DNA from 2 places in the Bacillus sp. AK124 genome. Region 1 is predicted to be linked to the other one. Evidence: predicted binding sites of a transcription regulator. Region 1 holds the regulator's gene; the other holds the start of a gene.
The links. Region 1 encodes Rex, which represses fermentation and respiration genes when NADH is low (regulators of the CRP and FNR family bind a similar motif). Its sites were predicted from a motif close to TTGTGAAATATTTCACAA; they were not measured.
Positions count from the first base shown of each region.

Region 1 (7,770 bases):
CCAGCTTACATTGACAGGCGTCTGGTCTGTCATCGCGTTTACCCTCTGTCTCGTTATCGTGCTGCTGATTTTGCGGACGGTGCCGAAGACGACGCTTCGCAACCGCCCGAAAGCATCGGTTGGAGCGTCAATCGGATGGGCGGTAGCCGGCGTTTTTCTCGCTTTGTTTTCGCAGTCAATTGCCGCTTCGATCGAAATGTACTTGTTCGGGGTCAACCCGGAATCGGAAAATACGCAGCGGATCATGGAAATCATCACCGCATTGCCGCTGATGGTGTTTGTCTCTTCTGTATTCGGACCGATTCTTGAAGAAATCATTTTCAGAAAGATCATTTTCGGTGCAATCTATGAGAAAACGAATTTTTTCATTGCCGCTTTGTTCAGTTCGGTGCTCTTCTCGGTCGTCCATTTGGATTTCAGCCATCTGCTCATTTATACAGCAATGGGATTCACATTCTCCTTTTTATATGTCAGAACCAACCGGATTATCGTGCCTATTTTCGCCCATGTCGCCATGAATACGCTCGTCGTCTTACTGCAGACATTCCGGGAGCCTATTGAAGAATATTTGAAACACGTCGAGAAAATGCAAATGATTATTGGAGGATTTCTATGATGAGAAGCCCTAAATTCTGGGGAGCGATTTATTTATTAACGGGTGTGCTGTTTACATATCTGGCGGCAACCTCGCCCGGAAGCATGTGGTCTTTTTACACGATCCTGCTGATGCTTTTCGCAGCCTATAATATCAGCATTTCCTTTAAAATGTTCGCCCTGGCCGGCAAGATGAAACGAAAAGATCAATAGCCTTTTTTGTGAAGGAAAAGAGCCATTCTGAAAAAGAATGGCTCTTATTTAGTATGGTCGTTCAAAAACGCTTGATTTTCCTCTTGAATCATTGTTTTTTGCGCCTGCCTGTAGGATATTCTTGAAATCACGATACTGATTTCATAAAGAATGAGCAATGGCACTGAGACCATTAAATGCGACAAAAGCTCAGGCGGTGTAATGAGGGCCGCGATGACGAACAACACAAAATATGCGTATTTTCTGATTTTCGCCAAAAACATCGGCGTCACGAGGCCGAGCCTTGTGATAAACATGATGACCACAGGCATCTGAAACAATAAGCCAAAAGGAAGCGTCAACTGAAGCAGAAACTGAAAATATTCGTGTATTCCGATGACCTGGTTGACATTCAGATCATCTGAGACTCTCGTCATAAAGTCCACGACAAACGGAAATAAAATAAAGTAAGAAAAGGCAATGCCGCCTAAAAAAAGAATAATCGATATCGGAATATAGCTGAGCGTCACTTTTCGTTCTTTTTCATACAGCCCCGGGCTAATGAAAGCCCACAGCTGGTATAAAACAAGCGGCGAAGTCAAGACGGCGCCGATGATGAAAGCGAACTGCACGTACACAAATAAAGGATCGGTCAGCTTGAACGCGTTGAGCGTCAGCAGCTTTGCTTCATCCGTCTGCTGCAGATAGATAATCAGCGGCTTTGCCAATAAAAAGCCTGCCACAACAAATAAAACAAAAAAGAAAAAAGTGATCACAAGCCGTCTGCGTAGTTCTGTGATATGTTCTATCAGCGACATTTCTCTTTCCTTCATAAATGTCATCCTATCCTACTGATCTTCTTTCTTTTTATCGGAATCGTCGTCAGCCAAACCTTTTGTCGCATTCTTAAACTCCCTCAGCGTGTTTCCCGCCGCTCTTCCCAGCTCGGGAAGTTTTTTCGGGCCGAATATCAAAAGCGCCACCACGACAATTAAAATAAAGCTTCCAGGACCGATTGGCATAAAGCCTGCCCCCTTTCCTTTATTTTTCGTTTTCCGTTTTACTTTTCCTGCATTGAATAATGTTTCATGAAATACACCAGCGACTGAAGTTCAACCGCCAAATCTATATGATGAATGCGAATGTGTTCCGGCACATTCAAGCGGGCCGGCGTGAAATTAAGAATGCCTTTAATGCCAAGCGCCACCAGCCTGTCTGTAATCGACTGTGCGGCTTGAGCCGGTACCGTCAAAATGGCGACGGGGATATCATCCGTCATATGCTCTTCAAGTCTATTCAGATCATAGACGGGAACACCGCCGACCTCGGTTCCGATTTTTTCCTCATTGATGTCAAACGCCATGGCGATTTTTGTATTATTATTTTTGATAAAATTGTAATGGAGAAAGGCTGTCCCCAAATTCCCCACGCCAATGAGCGTTACGTTCGTCATTTCATCCTGATCAAGCGTCTTTCTGAAAAAGGACAGCAAATAATTGACATTGTAGCCGTATCCTTTTTTTCCGAGCGCGCCGAAGTACGAGAAGTCCCTGCGGATGGTCGCAGAATCGACTTTGACGGCATCGCTCAGCTCAGCGGAAGATACACGCTGTTTTCCGGATGCATGAAGGTTTTTTAAAAAACGATAATATAATGGCAACCGTTTCGCTGTCGCTTGCGGAATTTTTGAATGATCCATGTTCATAAACTAATCCTCCATGTCTACATCAGCTTTTTCCCTTTTATAGTCACCGTTTTTCCCGCCTGTCTTTTCGAGAAGAAAGGTCGGTCCTATCACCATTCCCTTATCCGCCGCTTTGCACATGTCATATACGGTCAGCGCACATACGGAGGCCGAAGTTAACGCTTCCATTTCCACACCTGTGCTCCCTTTGGTCTTCACTTTAGATTGAATATGCAGGATGCTCTTCTGTTCTTTCTCCTCCCAGCGAAAGGCGATGTCGACTCCTTTCAGAGCGATCGGATGGCACATCGGGATGATGGCGGATGTCTGTTTTGCGGCCATGATTCCGGCCACTTGCGCCACCGCCAATACATCGCCCTTTCCGATTTCCCGGTTTTTGATTTTTTCATGTACTGTTCGATTCATAGACACGCTTGAAACAGCCGCAGCTGTGCGTACTGAAGCTTCCTTTTCGCTTATATCAACCATCTTGGCTCTGCCTTGTTCATTAAAATGTGTAAACTCATTCATGTTCTGAACTCTCCTTATAACGATCATACACTATTTTTTTCATTCTGTCTTTTTCTTTGGCTAAAATCTTCCAGAGTTCACTTAATTGTTTGCTGACTGCGCAGTGATAGGCTACACTTAAAATAGCAGACAAGAGGTGAAAGATCATGATGATTTTACAAGTGAACCAACTTTCAAAATCGTTTGGAGCCGATACGATTTTAACGAATATAAAACTCGAAGTCAGATCTCGGGACCGGATTGCGATCGTCGGACGCAACGGCGCCGGAAAATCGACTCTTCTAAAGATTATCGCAGGAAAACTTTCATATGAAAAGGGGGACATCATCAAGCCGAAAGATTTGACGATGGGCTACCTTGACCAGCATTCCGGCCTCGATTCCAAGCTGACGCTCAAAGAGGAATTGCTGTCGGTATTTGATTTTCTAAAAAAAATGGAAAAAGAAATGCGCGCGATCGAGGAAAAGATGGCGCAGGCCGGACCGGACATGCTTGAATCATTGATGAAGACGTATGACAGGCTTCAGCAGGAGTTCAAGGACAAAGGCGGCTACCAATATGAGGCAGAGGTCAGATCCGTCATGCACGGGCTCGGCTTTGCGGGATTTGACGACTCCGTCCGCGTCCAGGACTTAAGCGGAGGTCAAAAAACAAGGCTTGCCCTCGGAAAAATGCTTTTGACAAAACCCGACCTCCTCATTTTGGACGAACCGACAAACCACTTGGATATCGATACCCTGACATGGCTTGAACAATATTTGCAAAATTACAGCGGAGCGATTTTAATCGTTTCCCATGACAGGTACTTTCTTGACAAAGTGGTTACCCAAGTTTACGAGATCAGCCGGTCCCAAAGCAAAAAATATACCGGGAACTACAGCTCTTATCTCCAATTAAAAGCCGAACAGCTGGAAAAGGAAACAAAGCTTTATGAAAAGCAGCAGGACGAAATCGCCAAGCTGCAGGAGTTCGTCGACCGGAATCTGGCTAGAGCTTCGACGACGAAACGGGCGCAGAGCAGACGAAAGCAGCTTGAACGGATGGAGATCATGGACAAACCGCTCGGAGATGAAAAGTCGGCGTCTTTCCGCTTTGAAATTACAAGGCAAAGCGGAAACGATGTACTGCGGGTGGAAGACTTGACAGTAAGCTATCAGGAGCAGCCCCCGCTTCTCCGTTCATTGAACTTTCACATCACCCGCGGGGAAAGCGTTGCACTGGTCGGACCGAACGGAATCGGCAAGTCAACCCTTTTAAAAGCATTGATTCAAAAGCTGCAGCCGGTATCGGGAACAATCGCGACAGGCTCCCATGTCTCAATCGGCTACTATGACCAGGAACAGGCTGAATTGACGTCGTCAAAACGCGTGCTTGACGAGCTTTGGGACGATTATCCGGAAATGAATGAAAAGGATATCCGGACCTGCCTCGGCAACTTCCTGTTTTCGGGAGAAGACGTATTAAAACCTGTACACGCGTTAAGCGGCGGCGAAAAAGCAAGGCTTGCCCTCGCCAAGCTGATGCTCCAAAAAGCGAACTTCCTTATTCTTGATGAGCCGACAAACCATCTCGACCTGGACAGCAAGGAAGTCTTGGAGAACGCTTTGATCGATTACCCGGGAACGATATTATTTGTGTCCCATGACCGCTATTTTATCAACCGGATCGCGACAAAAGTACTGGAGCTTTCCCGCGACAAAGCAGAAGAATATTTAGGCGACTACGATTATTACACAGAAAAAAAAGCGCAGCAGCTTGAACTGAAAGAACTAGAAAAACAGACGGAAGAGCATCAGAAAAACGCTTCCGAAAAACCTGGCGCAAAAAAGAGCTATGAAGAAGAAAAAGAGCTGAAAAGAAAAGAACGCCAGCGGCAGCGCAGGATTGAAGAAATCGAAACAAGAATTACGGACATTGAAGAACAGATCGAAAAAAATGAAGAGCTCCTGTGTGACCCCGCCGTCTTCCAAGACCATGAGAAGGTCCAGGAAATCCACTCTGAAAATGAACGGCTGAATGAGGAGCTTGAACAACTGTTAACAGAATGGGAAACACTCTCTACAAATGAATAAAGGATGAACCGCTCCAAGCCGGAGCGGTTTTTTTGTCCACAATTAAAATCCTTTATTTAAAAGAAAGAAAGCGATTTACCCACAATATCCACAAAAAACATAATATTTATACACATTATTAACAGGTGAAAAAGGTCTGTAAATTAAGGTTTTTAACATTATACACAAGACTGTGGATATATGTTAATAACCTGTTAATAACTATTCCCGGGCAAAAAAACCTCACAGAGCGTGAGGTTTTAATAAGACGTCAGATCTAAGCCAGGCTGACCGTTCATATCATATTTTCCTCTGATTCCTTTTTCAAAAGCAACCGTACCTGCGGCGGCAATCATCGCGGCATTGTCCGTACACAGCGAAAGCGGCGGGATCAAAAGCTCAATCTCCGGATGGCTGCTGAACGTTTTTTCAAGCGCCGCTCTCAACCCTTTGTTTGCAGCAACTCCTCCGGCAAGCAGCACCTGTTTGACGCCATAAGCTTTCGCAGCGCGTTCCGTTTTTGTGACGAGGACATCAATGACGCTTTCCTGAAAGCTGGCTGACAAATCTTCCGGAGCTATCGTTTCACCTTTTTGTGAAGCGTTGTGAAGCGTGTTGATGACTGCGGACTTCAATCCGCTGAAGCTGAAATGATAAGAGCCTTCTTCAAGCCATGCGCGCGGCAGCGGCACATTTGCCTCGCCTTTTTGCGCAAGTTTGTCAATGTGAGGTCCTCCCGGATAAGGAAGCCCCATCGTTCTCGCCACTTTGTCATAGGCTTCGCCTGCCGCATCGTCGAGCGTCTCTCCGATGACTTCAAATGAGCCGTGCTCTTTCATATACACGAGTTCGGTGTGGCCGCCTGAGACGACAAGGGCAATCGCCGGAAATTGAATGTCCTGAACAAGTCTGTTGGCATAGATGTGACCGGCAATGTGATGGACGCCTACGAGCGGTATGCCGCGGGCAAAACTGAGCGCTTTCGCGGCATTCACGCCGATCAATAAAGCGCCGACAAGCCCCGGTCCTTCCGTTACTGCGATGGCATCAATGTCATCAAATGTCATGTCCGCTTGTGCAAAGGCTTCCTCAAGCACGATCGTCATCTGTTCCACGTGATGCCTTGATGCGATCTCGGGAACAACGCCGCCAAACCGTTTATGACTTTCGATTTGCGACGCTACGACATTTGAAATGATATCCGTTCCGTTTTTGACAATCGCGGCGGCCGTCTCATCACAGCTTGTTTCGATTCCTAATACATACAGATCTTTTTTATGATTCATTTAGTCTCACCCACATTAATAATGCATCTTCCCCATTATCGGTATAATAATTTTTACGAATTCCTCCCGGCTCAAAGCCGAGCTTTTTGTATAAGCTTTGTGCAATATGATTCGATACCCTTACCTCTAAAGAAAGCTGAACCGCCTTTTTCATCCGGCAAAGCTTCATCGCGGCTTTCAAAAGAGCTTCTCCTAAATGGCGGCCCCGATATGCAGGTGAAACGGCAATGTTGGTGATCTGGGCATCATCCATGACGATCCAAATCCCGCAGTAGCCGACAACTTGCTCCTCAACTTCGAGAACGAGGTAATGAGCATACATATTGTGAAAAAGCTCATGATGAAAAGATTCTTTTTTCCACGGAGAAGAAAAAGAGCTTTTTTCAATTTCAAAAACCTGGTCCAAATCTTTTGGATTCATATCGCGTATGACCATTTGCGTGTTCATGGCTTCACCCGTTTACTTTTGTTTTTCAAGCCAGACGGCCTCGGCTTCGGCCAGACGAATATAGTTTGGAACAACGCTGTGCACAGGCTCGGCCTCTTTAAGTTCTCCGATTAAAGCCAATTCTGAAGGTCGTGGAAGCTGCAGGGCAGGGCCAGCAATGACCGCTTGTTCACCGAGAATCTGTTCGATCATCTCCTGATGAATCTCTGTGTCACTTCCTATGAAAAGGACTTGCTGATCCATGGCTTTCAGTTTTTTAAGCCAATCCTCAAGCAGAATGTTTTGGTCCTCTTCCAAGCCATGCAGTTTACCGTCCCTATACTGGTATAGTCCCGTATAAACCTGACCGCGTCTGGCATCAAACAACGGACAAATCAAGCCTTGGAAAAAACGGCCGTTTGCCGCCAGCACTTCAAGGCTTGAAACGGTTTTAATCGGAATATTTAATGACCATGCAAGCGTTTTTGCAATCGTAACACCGATCCGCACGCCTGTATATGAACCCGGACCTTTGGCAACTGCAATTTGGGTCAGGTCATTCGGCTCTAAACCGCACTCTTTAAGGAGTTCGTCGATCGCCGGCATAGCTCTGACTGAATGGTTTTTCTTTAAGTGGGATATATGCTCGGCTATCACTTTTCCGTCTTTAACTAATGCCACGCCGAGCGTTAAATTGGATGTATCAATCGCAAGTATCGTCATGTTTGCTGATCTCCTCGCAAAGATTTTCGTAGCGGCTGCCTTTAGGGGTAAAGGTCAGCTTTCGTTCATCATCGCCAAGCCGCTTAATGACCACCTCTAGGCGCTCTTTCGGAAGCTGCTCCTCAATCAAATGCGCCCATTCCACAAGGCAGACGCCGTCTCCCTCAAAATATTCATCTAATCCGAGATCTTCCGTTTCATCTTCCATTCTGTAAACATCCATATGAAACAGCGGAAGAGAGCCGTCCCGGTATTCTTTGATAATGGTAAAAGTCGGACTGC
Region 1 is NZ_CP096378.1:3,662,968-3,670,737, forward strand. It holds gene M1E06_RS18405 (CPBP family intramembrane glutamic endopeptidase) at 1-616, shown strand, start outside; gene M1E06_RS18410 (YdiK family protein) at 616-807, shown strand; gene tatC (twin-arginine translocase subunit TatC) at 852-1,628, opposite strand; gene M1E06_RS18420 (twin-arginine translocase TatA/TatE family subunit) at 1,635-1,808, opposite strand; gene M1E06_RS18425 (redox-sensing transcriptional repressor Rex) at 1,847-2,491, opposite strand; gene moaC (cyclic pyranopterin monophosphate synthase MoaC) at 2,495-3,001, opposite strand; gene M1E06_RS18435 (ABC-F family ATP-binding cassette domain-containing protein) at 3,148-5,073, shown strand; gene tsaD (tRNA (adenosine(37)-N6)-threonylcarbamoyltransferase complex transferase subunit TsaD) at 5,313-6,338, opposite strand; gene rimI (ribosomal protein S18-alanine N-acetyltransferase) at 6,328-6,786, opposite strand; gene tsaB (tRNA (adenosine(37)-N6)-threonylcarbamoyltransferase complex dimerization subunit type 1 TsaB) at 6,799-7,488, opposite strand; gene tsaE (tRNA (adenosine(37)-N6)-threonylcarbamoyltransferase complex ATPase subunit type 1 TsaE) at 7,469-7,770, opposite strand, start outside.

Region 2 (7,770 bases), 1.4 Mb from region 1:
CGCCGTGCTGCTTCGGTATGAACACTTTCATCACGCATCCTCCCTTCTTTTCTATTACATTATAAAAGTTTCGTCTTTTTTACACAGTGACATTTTGCATACAGGCGTGTGAAATAAATCACTGCGCCCTCCAGCCCGGCGCTTTATACTAAATGCTAATATATAGAAGGAGGATATACCATGGACCGGTTTGACTACTTATTGTTTCTGAAAAATCTTCCTATGTTTCTCGGGGTACCCCTTCCGATCATCAAAAGGCTGCTGAAAAACGGGAAGGTGATCGATATCCAGCCATCTCAGCATTCGCGATCGTTCCTTCATTCGCAATCCGTCTATTTTGTTTTAAAAGGGGAAGTTCATTTTTCTGACAGAAGACTTCCAGAAGAATCCCGAACGATCGCCGAGTGGGAAAAAGGCGATGTTTTCCCTATTGATCAAAAAGGCGAACCTTTCGTATCTCCGTTTATTTCAGTCAACACTGCCGCAGAAACCGCCGTACTTGAAATTCCATTTCATACTTTCAAAAAAATGATGACTTATAACCGCCAATTACAGACGAACTTTCTCATGCTGCTTCAGCAGAATTTGTATTTTTCCTACCAGCTTTTTTTGCGTTACCTCAACTCCTCTGCAGAAGACGACGCGTGAGAAGGGCCTCCCCCTTCTTTCCCTTCCTTTTCTAAATGTGATCTACTTAACTTTTTTTCTTTTTCATTTCCGCTACGATACACATGAATGCAAACGAAAGGACAGATGAAAGATGATACATTGCGATTTCGACAAGTCTCCGTTTATCGTCATTTGGGAGCTGACAAGAGCGTGCGAGCTCAAGTGCCTTCATTGCCGGGCATCGGCTCAAAATAAACGCGATCCGCGGGAGCTCACCCTGAAAGAAGGAAAAGATTTAATCGATCAAATTCATGCGATGGACAATCCCCTCCTCGTGCTGACAGGGGGTGACCCTTTAATGAGAGACGACGTATTCGCCATTATTGAGTATGCCGTCCAAAAAGGGGTTCGCGTCTCTATGACCCCGAGTGCCACGCCGAATGTTACAAGAGAAGCGATTCAATCAGCAAAAGAAATCGGCTTATCCCGATGGGCGTTCAGCTTGGACGGGCCAACCCGAGAGATTCATGATCATTTTCGAGGAACGGACGGTTCCTTTGACCTGACCATGAAGGCCATACGCTACATTCATGAATGCCATCTGCCTCTGCAGATTAATACCGTTATATCCGCTTATAACATCGATTACCTGGATGAAATGGCAAAGCTGATCGAAGAATTGAACTGTGTATTATGGAGTGTATTTTTTCTCGTCCCGACAGGCCGCGCGAAGCGGGAAGATATGATTTCGCCGGTGGACCATGAAAAAGTCTTTCTTTGGCTCAGCCGTTTGGCAAAAGAAGCGCCTTTTGACATCAAAACGACAGCAGCCCAGCACTACCGACGGGTCGTTATTCAACAAAAAATGCGGGAAGCGAAAGACCCCAACATGAAAATCCGCTATGAACACGCATTGCAGAAAGGGAAAATGGATGCGATCGGCGGATTGGGCCGGGCTCCGAAAGGTGTGAACGATGGCAACGGCTTTATGTTTATCTCCCATATCGGCGATGTATATCCAAGCGGACTCCTGCCGTTTAAAGCCGGAAACATCCGCGAACAGCCGCTGGCTGAGATTTATCGCGAATCACCGATCTTTAAGAATTTGCGAAATCCGGACGGATTTAAAGGAAAATGCGGCGTCTGTGAATTCCGCCATGTGTGCGGCGGTTCGCGCTCACGTGCCTATGCTCTGACAGGCGATTATCTGGAAAGCGACCCGAGCTGTATTTATATTCCGAAGGCTTTGCGCTGAAAAATGTGATGTACGTCACATTTTTTTCAGCATACTTGTATTACGGTATAGATGAGAATGATCATCACTATCAAAGGATGTGATCCCTCTGCATAAAAAAATTGATTTGAACGATTCCGTATACGAACTTTGCACATTGCATCCTGAACTAAAAGCCGTGATGAAGGAAGCCGGGTTTAAAAACATAACGAAGCCCGGCATGCTGGAAACAGCCGGGCGTATCGTGACGATTCCGAAAGGCGCGCGAATGATGCAAATCGAATGGCCGCATGTCTTAGACATATTGAAAGCGCACGGATTTGACCCCGTTTGGAAAGGAGAAAAACGATGAGCGAAATGATTAACAACCGGGAAACGCAGCAAGGTCTGCCAGAGGAAAAAAAGCAGCTTCTGAAAGAAATCATCATCGACCTTCATAAAGGAAAACCGCTTGCCGACGTCAAAAAACGGTTTGAAAAGACGTTCGGTTCAGTCAATGCTGAAGAAATCGCTCAGCTGGAACAGGCGTTAATGAAGGAAGAAGGCATTACCCCCGAAGAAATTCAAGAGCTTTGTTCCGTTCACGCCGCTGTGTTTAAAGGATCGATTGAAGACATTCACCGCGCTGACGCCGATAAGCAGCCAGGCCATCCCGTTCATACTTTTATGAAAGAAAATAAAGAAATCGACCTCCTTTTGAACTTTAAAATGCAGCTTCATTTGGAACGTTTTGAAAAAGAAGATCACCGCGACAACATTCTCAAGCTGCTCACAGACTTGAACTTGCTCGCCGATGTCGACAAACATTACAGCAGAAAAGAAAATCTTCTCTTCCCCTATTTAGAAAAGTACGGAATTACTGGGCCCAGCCAAGTGATGTGGGCTGTCGATGATTTTATCCGCAAGAGCATCAAAGAAGTGAAGCGTTTGTTGGAAGAGTATACGCCGGACAAAAAAGATGAAGTCATCCGCGAGCTAACGTTTATCATTCAAGAAGGCACGGAAATGATTTATAAAGAAGAAAATATCCTCTTGCCGATGGCGCTCAGAACGCTGACAGAAGACGAATGGCTGAAAATCGCGGCTGAAAGCGACGAGATCGGATATTGCCTGACTGCTCCGGAAACGGTGTGGAAGCCTGAACGCCATCAGCTCAAAACAACAGAAGAAGCGGCTGACGGATATGTCAGGCTCCCTACGGGTATTCTGTCCGTGGCCCAGCTTGAGCACATGATGAACCATCTTCCGGTCGATATCACCTTCATCGATGAAAACGATGTGGTCCGCTATTTTTCACACGGAAAGGAACGGATTTTCGCAAGGACAAAAGCCGTAATCGGCCGGACCGTCCAAAACTGCCATCCGCCGGCAAGCGTCCACATCGTCAACAAACTTCTTGACGACTTTAAATCAGGCAAAAAAGACGTTGAAGACTTTTGGATCAAATTTAAAGACAAATACGTGTTCATCCGCTATTTTGCCGTACGCGATGAAAACGGCCGCTATATCGGAACTTTGGAATTCACCCAGAACATCGCCCCGATTCAAGAGATTACCGGGGAAAAGAGAATTTTGAACACGAGCGATTGACCCATTCGACAGCCCGCTTCCATGCAGGCTGTTTTTTTGTCCTCCCTCTCCCCCTCCTGAAAATGTGACAAATTTGTGAAAACCCGAAACCATGTGACAAATTTAACAAGGTCCAGCGCCTCCTCCATATATAGTGAGGGTAGCATCACTGACTCAGAAGGAGTGAACCAGCAATGAAAAAAAAGAAACAGAGTCCCATTTTCAGGAGATTAAATTATTTCTCTCCTATTGAACGCCATTCCAATCAACACAGCCAAACCACTTATGAAGACCGGAATTGGGAAGATGTATACAGAAATAGATGGCAGCATGATAAAGTGGTTCGCTCTACCCACGGGGTGAACTGTACAGGCTCCTGCAGCTGGAATATCTACGTCAAAAACGGAATCGTCACATGGGAAGGGCAGCGACTCGATTACCCTTCGACTGGCCCTGATATGCCGGACTTTGAACCGCGCGGCTGTCCGAGAGGAGCGAGCTTTTCCTGGTATATATACAGCCCGCTCCGCGTGAAATATCCGTATGTACGCGGTGTGCTGATCCAGATGTGGCGCGAGGCGCTAAACAGCAGCAAAAATCCGCTGGAAGCATGGAAATCAATTATCGAAAACCCTGAAAAAGCAAAGGCCTATAAACAGGCGCGCGGAAAAGGCGGATTTGTCCGCGCCGAATGGAGCGAAGTCCTGAAGCTGATTTCGGCTTCCCTTCTGTACACCATTGCCAAATACGGTCCTGACCGAAATGTCGGCTTCTCGCCGATTCCAGCCATGTCGATGCTCAGCCACGCAGCAGGGTCACGCTTTATGTCCCTGATCGGCGGGCCGATGCTGAGCTTCTATGACTGGTATGCCGACCTCCCTCCTGCTTCACCGCAAATTTGGGGAGATCAAACCGACGTTCCGGAAAGCAGCGACTGGTACAATTCAGGCTACATCATGACATGGGGTTCTAATGTGCCGCTTACCAGAACGCCTGACGCTCACTTTTTAGCCGAAGCCCGCTATAAAGGGGCAAAAGTGATTTCGATCAGCCCGGACTTTGCCGAGTCCTCAAAGTTTTCCGATGATTGGCTGAGCATCAGACAAGGCACGGACGGCGCACTGGCCATGGCGATGGGCCACGTCATTCTCCAAGACTTTTATGTCAACCAGAAAACGGAGCGTTTTATTGATTATGCAAAACAATATACCGATTTCCCGTTTTTGGTGACTTTGAAAGAGGAAAACGGAACGTTCACAGCAGGCCGCTTCCTCCATGCTAAAGATATCGGGCGTGCGACAGAACATGATGAGTGGAAGCCTGCCGTTTGGGATGAAGACACAGATGGATTTGCGATTCCGCAGGGCACGATGGGCTCCCGCTGGGACGGCCAAGGAAAATGGAATCTGCGCATGGTTGATGAGGATTCAGAAAAACCGATCACACCTCGGCTTTCCATGCTTGGACACGAAGATATGATCGGCACGGTCAACATTCCTTACTTCTCACATGACGGCAATAAAGTGCTTGAAAGACCGCTTCCGATCAAAAAAATGATTCTGGACGGAGAGGAAGTTTTTGTTTCTACCGTTTTCGACCTGACGCTCGCCAACTATGGCGTCAACCGCGGAATTGACGGGCAGACGCCGGCATCATTTGATGATCCTGAACCGTTTACACCGGCTTGGCAAGAGCCGATTACCGGCATTAAAAGTGAAATGGTGATCAAAATCGCAAGGGAATTCGCGCAAAATGCGATTGACACAGAGGGCCGTTCAATGATCATTGTCGGCGCCGGGATTAACCATTGGTTCAATTCAGACACCATTTACAGAGCTGTGCTGAACCTTGTGCTTCTCGTCGGAGCTCAAGGGGTTAACGGAGGCGGCTGGGCCCACTATGTCGGCCAGGAAAAACTCCGGCCGGCCGAAGGATGGCAGACGATCGCGACGGCAAAAGACTGGGGAGGCCCTGCCAAACTGCAAAACGGAACATCATTTTTCTACTTCGCTACCGATCAGTGGCGCTATGAAGATCAGGAAATCAGCGGGCTTGCTTCCCCTATCGCAAAAACATCGCGCTACAAGCACCACGCCGATTACAATGTGCTGGCGGCAAGACTCGGATGGCTTCCATCGTATCCGACGTTTGAGAAAAACGGTATCGATCTGTATAAAGAAGCAGAAAAAGCAGGCGCTGAGAACGCTCAGCAAGTCGGAAGCTATATCGCCAGACAGCTTGAGGAGAAAAATCTCAAGTTTTCGATTGAAGATCCTGACAATGAAAAGAACTTCCCGAGAAATCTATTTGTCTGGAGAGCCAACTTAATCTCGAGCTCCGGCAAAGGTCATGAATATTTTCTGAAGCACTTGCTCGGCACGACTAACGGACTGATGAACGATGATCAGGACAGCATCCGTCCCGAAGAAATCACATGGCGTGACAAAGCGCCTGAAGGCAAACTCGACTTACTGGTCAATCTCGATTTCCGGATGGCGGGAACAGCCCTTTATTCAGACATCGTGCTCCCTGCGGCCACATGGTACGAAAAACACGATCTCAGCAGCACGGATATGCATCCGTTCATCCACCCGTTTAACCCGGCAATCAGCGCGCCGTGGGAAGCAAAGTCTGATTGGGATATTTTCAAAGCATTGGCAAAAGCGGTTTCCAATCTGGCTGAAGAAATGGACATGGAACCTGTAAAAGAGGCTGTTGCGACTCCTCTTCTCCATGACACTCCACAGGAAATGGCGCAGCCGCTCGGGAAAATCAAAGATTGGAGCAAAGGCGACTGCCCTGCCGTTCCCGGCAAAACAATGCCGCAAATTCATGTTGTGGAACGGGATTACAAGCAGATTTTCAATAAGATGACATCGCTTGGGCCGAATGTTGTCAAACAGCCGTTTGGTACGAAAGGTATGAACTGGTCTGTTGAAGCGGAATATGATTCCCTCAAAAAAACGCTCGGCGTCGTAAAAGACGACACGATCGCCAAAGGCTGTCCTGACATCAGTGATGCAAGACAGGCTGCGGAAGCGGTATTGACCCTCTCTTCCACTTCAAACGGGAAAGTAGCCGTTAAAGCGTGGGAATCGCTTGAAAAAATAACGAATCTTGAGTTGAAAGACTTAGCTGAAGAACGGGAAGAGGAATGCTTTACATTTGAGCAAATTTCGGCTCAGCCGAAAACGGTGATCACCTCCCCTGCTTTCAGCGGTTCTGAAAAAGGCGGACGGCGCTATTCTCCGTTTACAACGAACGTTGAAAAACTGATTCCGTGGAGAACGCTGACCGGCAGACAGTCTTTTTACCTTGATCATGAAATGATGACGGAATTCGGCGAGAACATGGCGACATTCAAGCCGATCCTGATCCACCGCCCTTTCTTGAACAAGCGTCCGGATCAGGAAGGAAAAGAAATCGTTTTAAACTATTTAACGCCGCATAATAAATGGTCGGTTCACAGCATGTATTTTGATTCCCTGCCGATGCTTACCCTTTTCAGAGGCGGGCCGACAGTCTGGATGAATAAAGACGATGCGGAAGAAACCGACATTCAGGACAACGACTGGATCGAATGCTTCAACCGAAACGGAGTCGTCGTCGCACGGGCCGTGACATCACACCGGATTCCAAAAGGAATGGCCTTTATGCACCATGCCCAAGACCGGCATATCAATGTACCGGGAACAAAGCTGACGAATAACCGCGGTGGAACCCATAACAGTCCGACCCGCATCCATGTCAAGCCGACGCAGATGATCGGAGGCTACGGCCAGCTCAGCTACGGATTCAACTACTACGGGCCGACAGGAAATCAGCGCGACCTCAATGTCGTGATCAGAAAATTGAAGGAGGTCGATTGGCTTGAAGATTAAAGCTCAAATCGGAATGGTAATGAACCTTGATAAATGCATCGGCTGCCATACATGCAGCGTCACATGCAAAAACACATGGACAAACCGTTCCGGTGCAGAATATATGTACTTCAACAACGTCGAAACAAAACCGGGCATCGGCTACCCTAAACAATGGGAGGACCAGGATAAATACAGAGGCGGCTGGGAGCTGAAAAAAGGCAAACTTCAGCTCAAATCAGGCGCCAAAACAACGCGGCTCATGAATTTATTCTACAACCCGTACCAGCCGACGATCGATGACTACTATGAACCTTGGAACTATGATTATGAAACGCTGACAAACAGTCCGGAGAAAAAACACCAGCCTGTTGCAAGGCCGAAGTCTTCCATTACGGGAGACTTCATGAACCTTGAATGGGGTCCGAACTGGGAAGACGATCTTGCCGGCGGCCACATTACAGGCCTTCAAGATCCAAACGTCAAAAAAATGGAAGA
Region 2 is NZ_CP096378.1:2,284,243-2,292,012, forward strand. It holds gene M1E06_RS11335 (YwiC-like family protein) at 1-31, opposite strand, end outside; gene M1E06_RS11340 (cyclic nucleotide-binding domain-containing protein) at 181-648, shown strand; gene M1E06_RS11345 (TIGR04053 family radical SAM/SPASM domain-containing protein) at 761-1,864, shown strand; gene M1E06_RS11350 (DUF1858 domain-containing protein) at 1,971-2,195, shown strand; gene M1E06_RS11355 (DUF438 domain-containing protein) at 2,192-3,433, shown strand; gene M1E06_RS11360 (nitrate reductase subunit alpha) at 3,607-7,293, shown strand; gene narH (nitrate reductase subunit beta) at 7,283-7,770, shown strand, end outside.
Region 2: M1E06_RS11360 (nitrate reductase subunit alpha) is a predicted target of Rex. The motif match lies at 3,525-3,542, and genes of this name have one in related genera.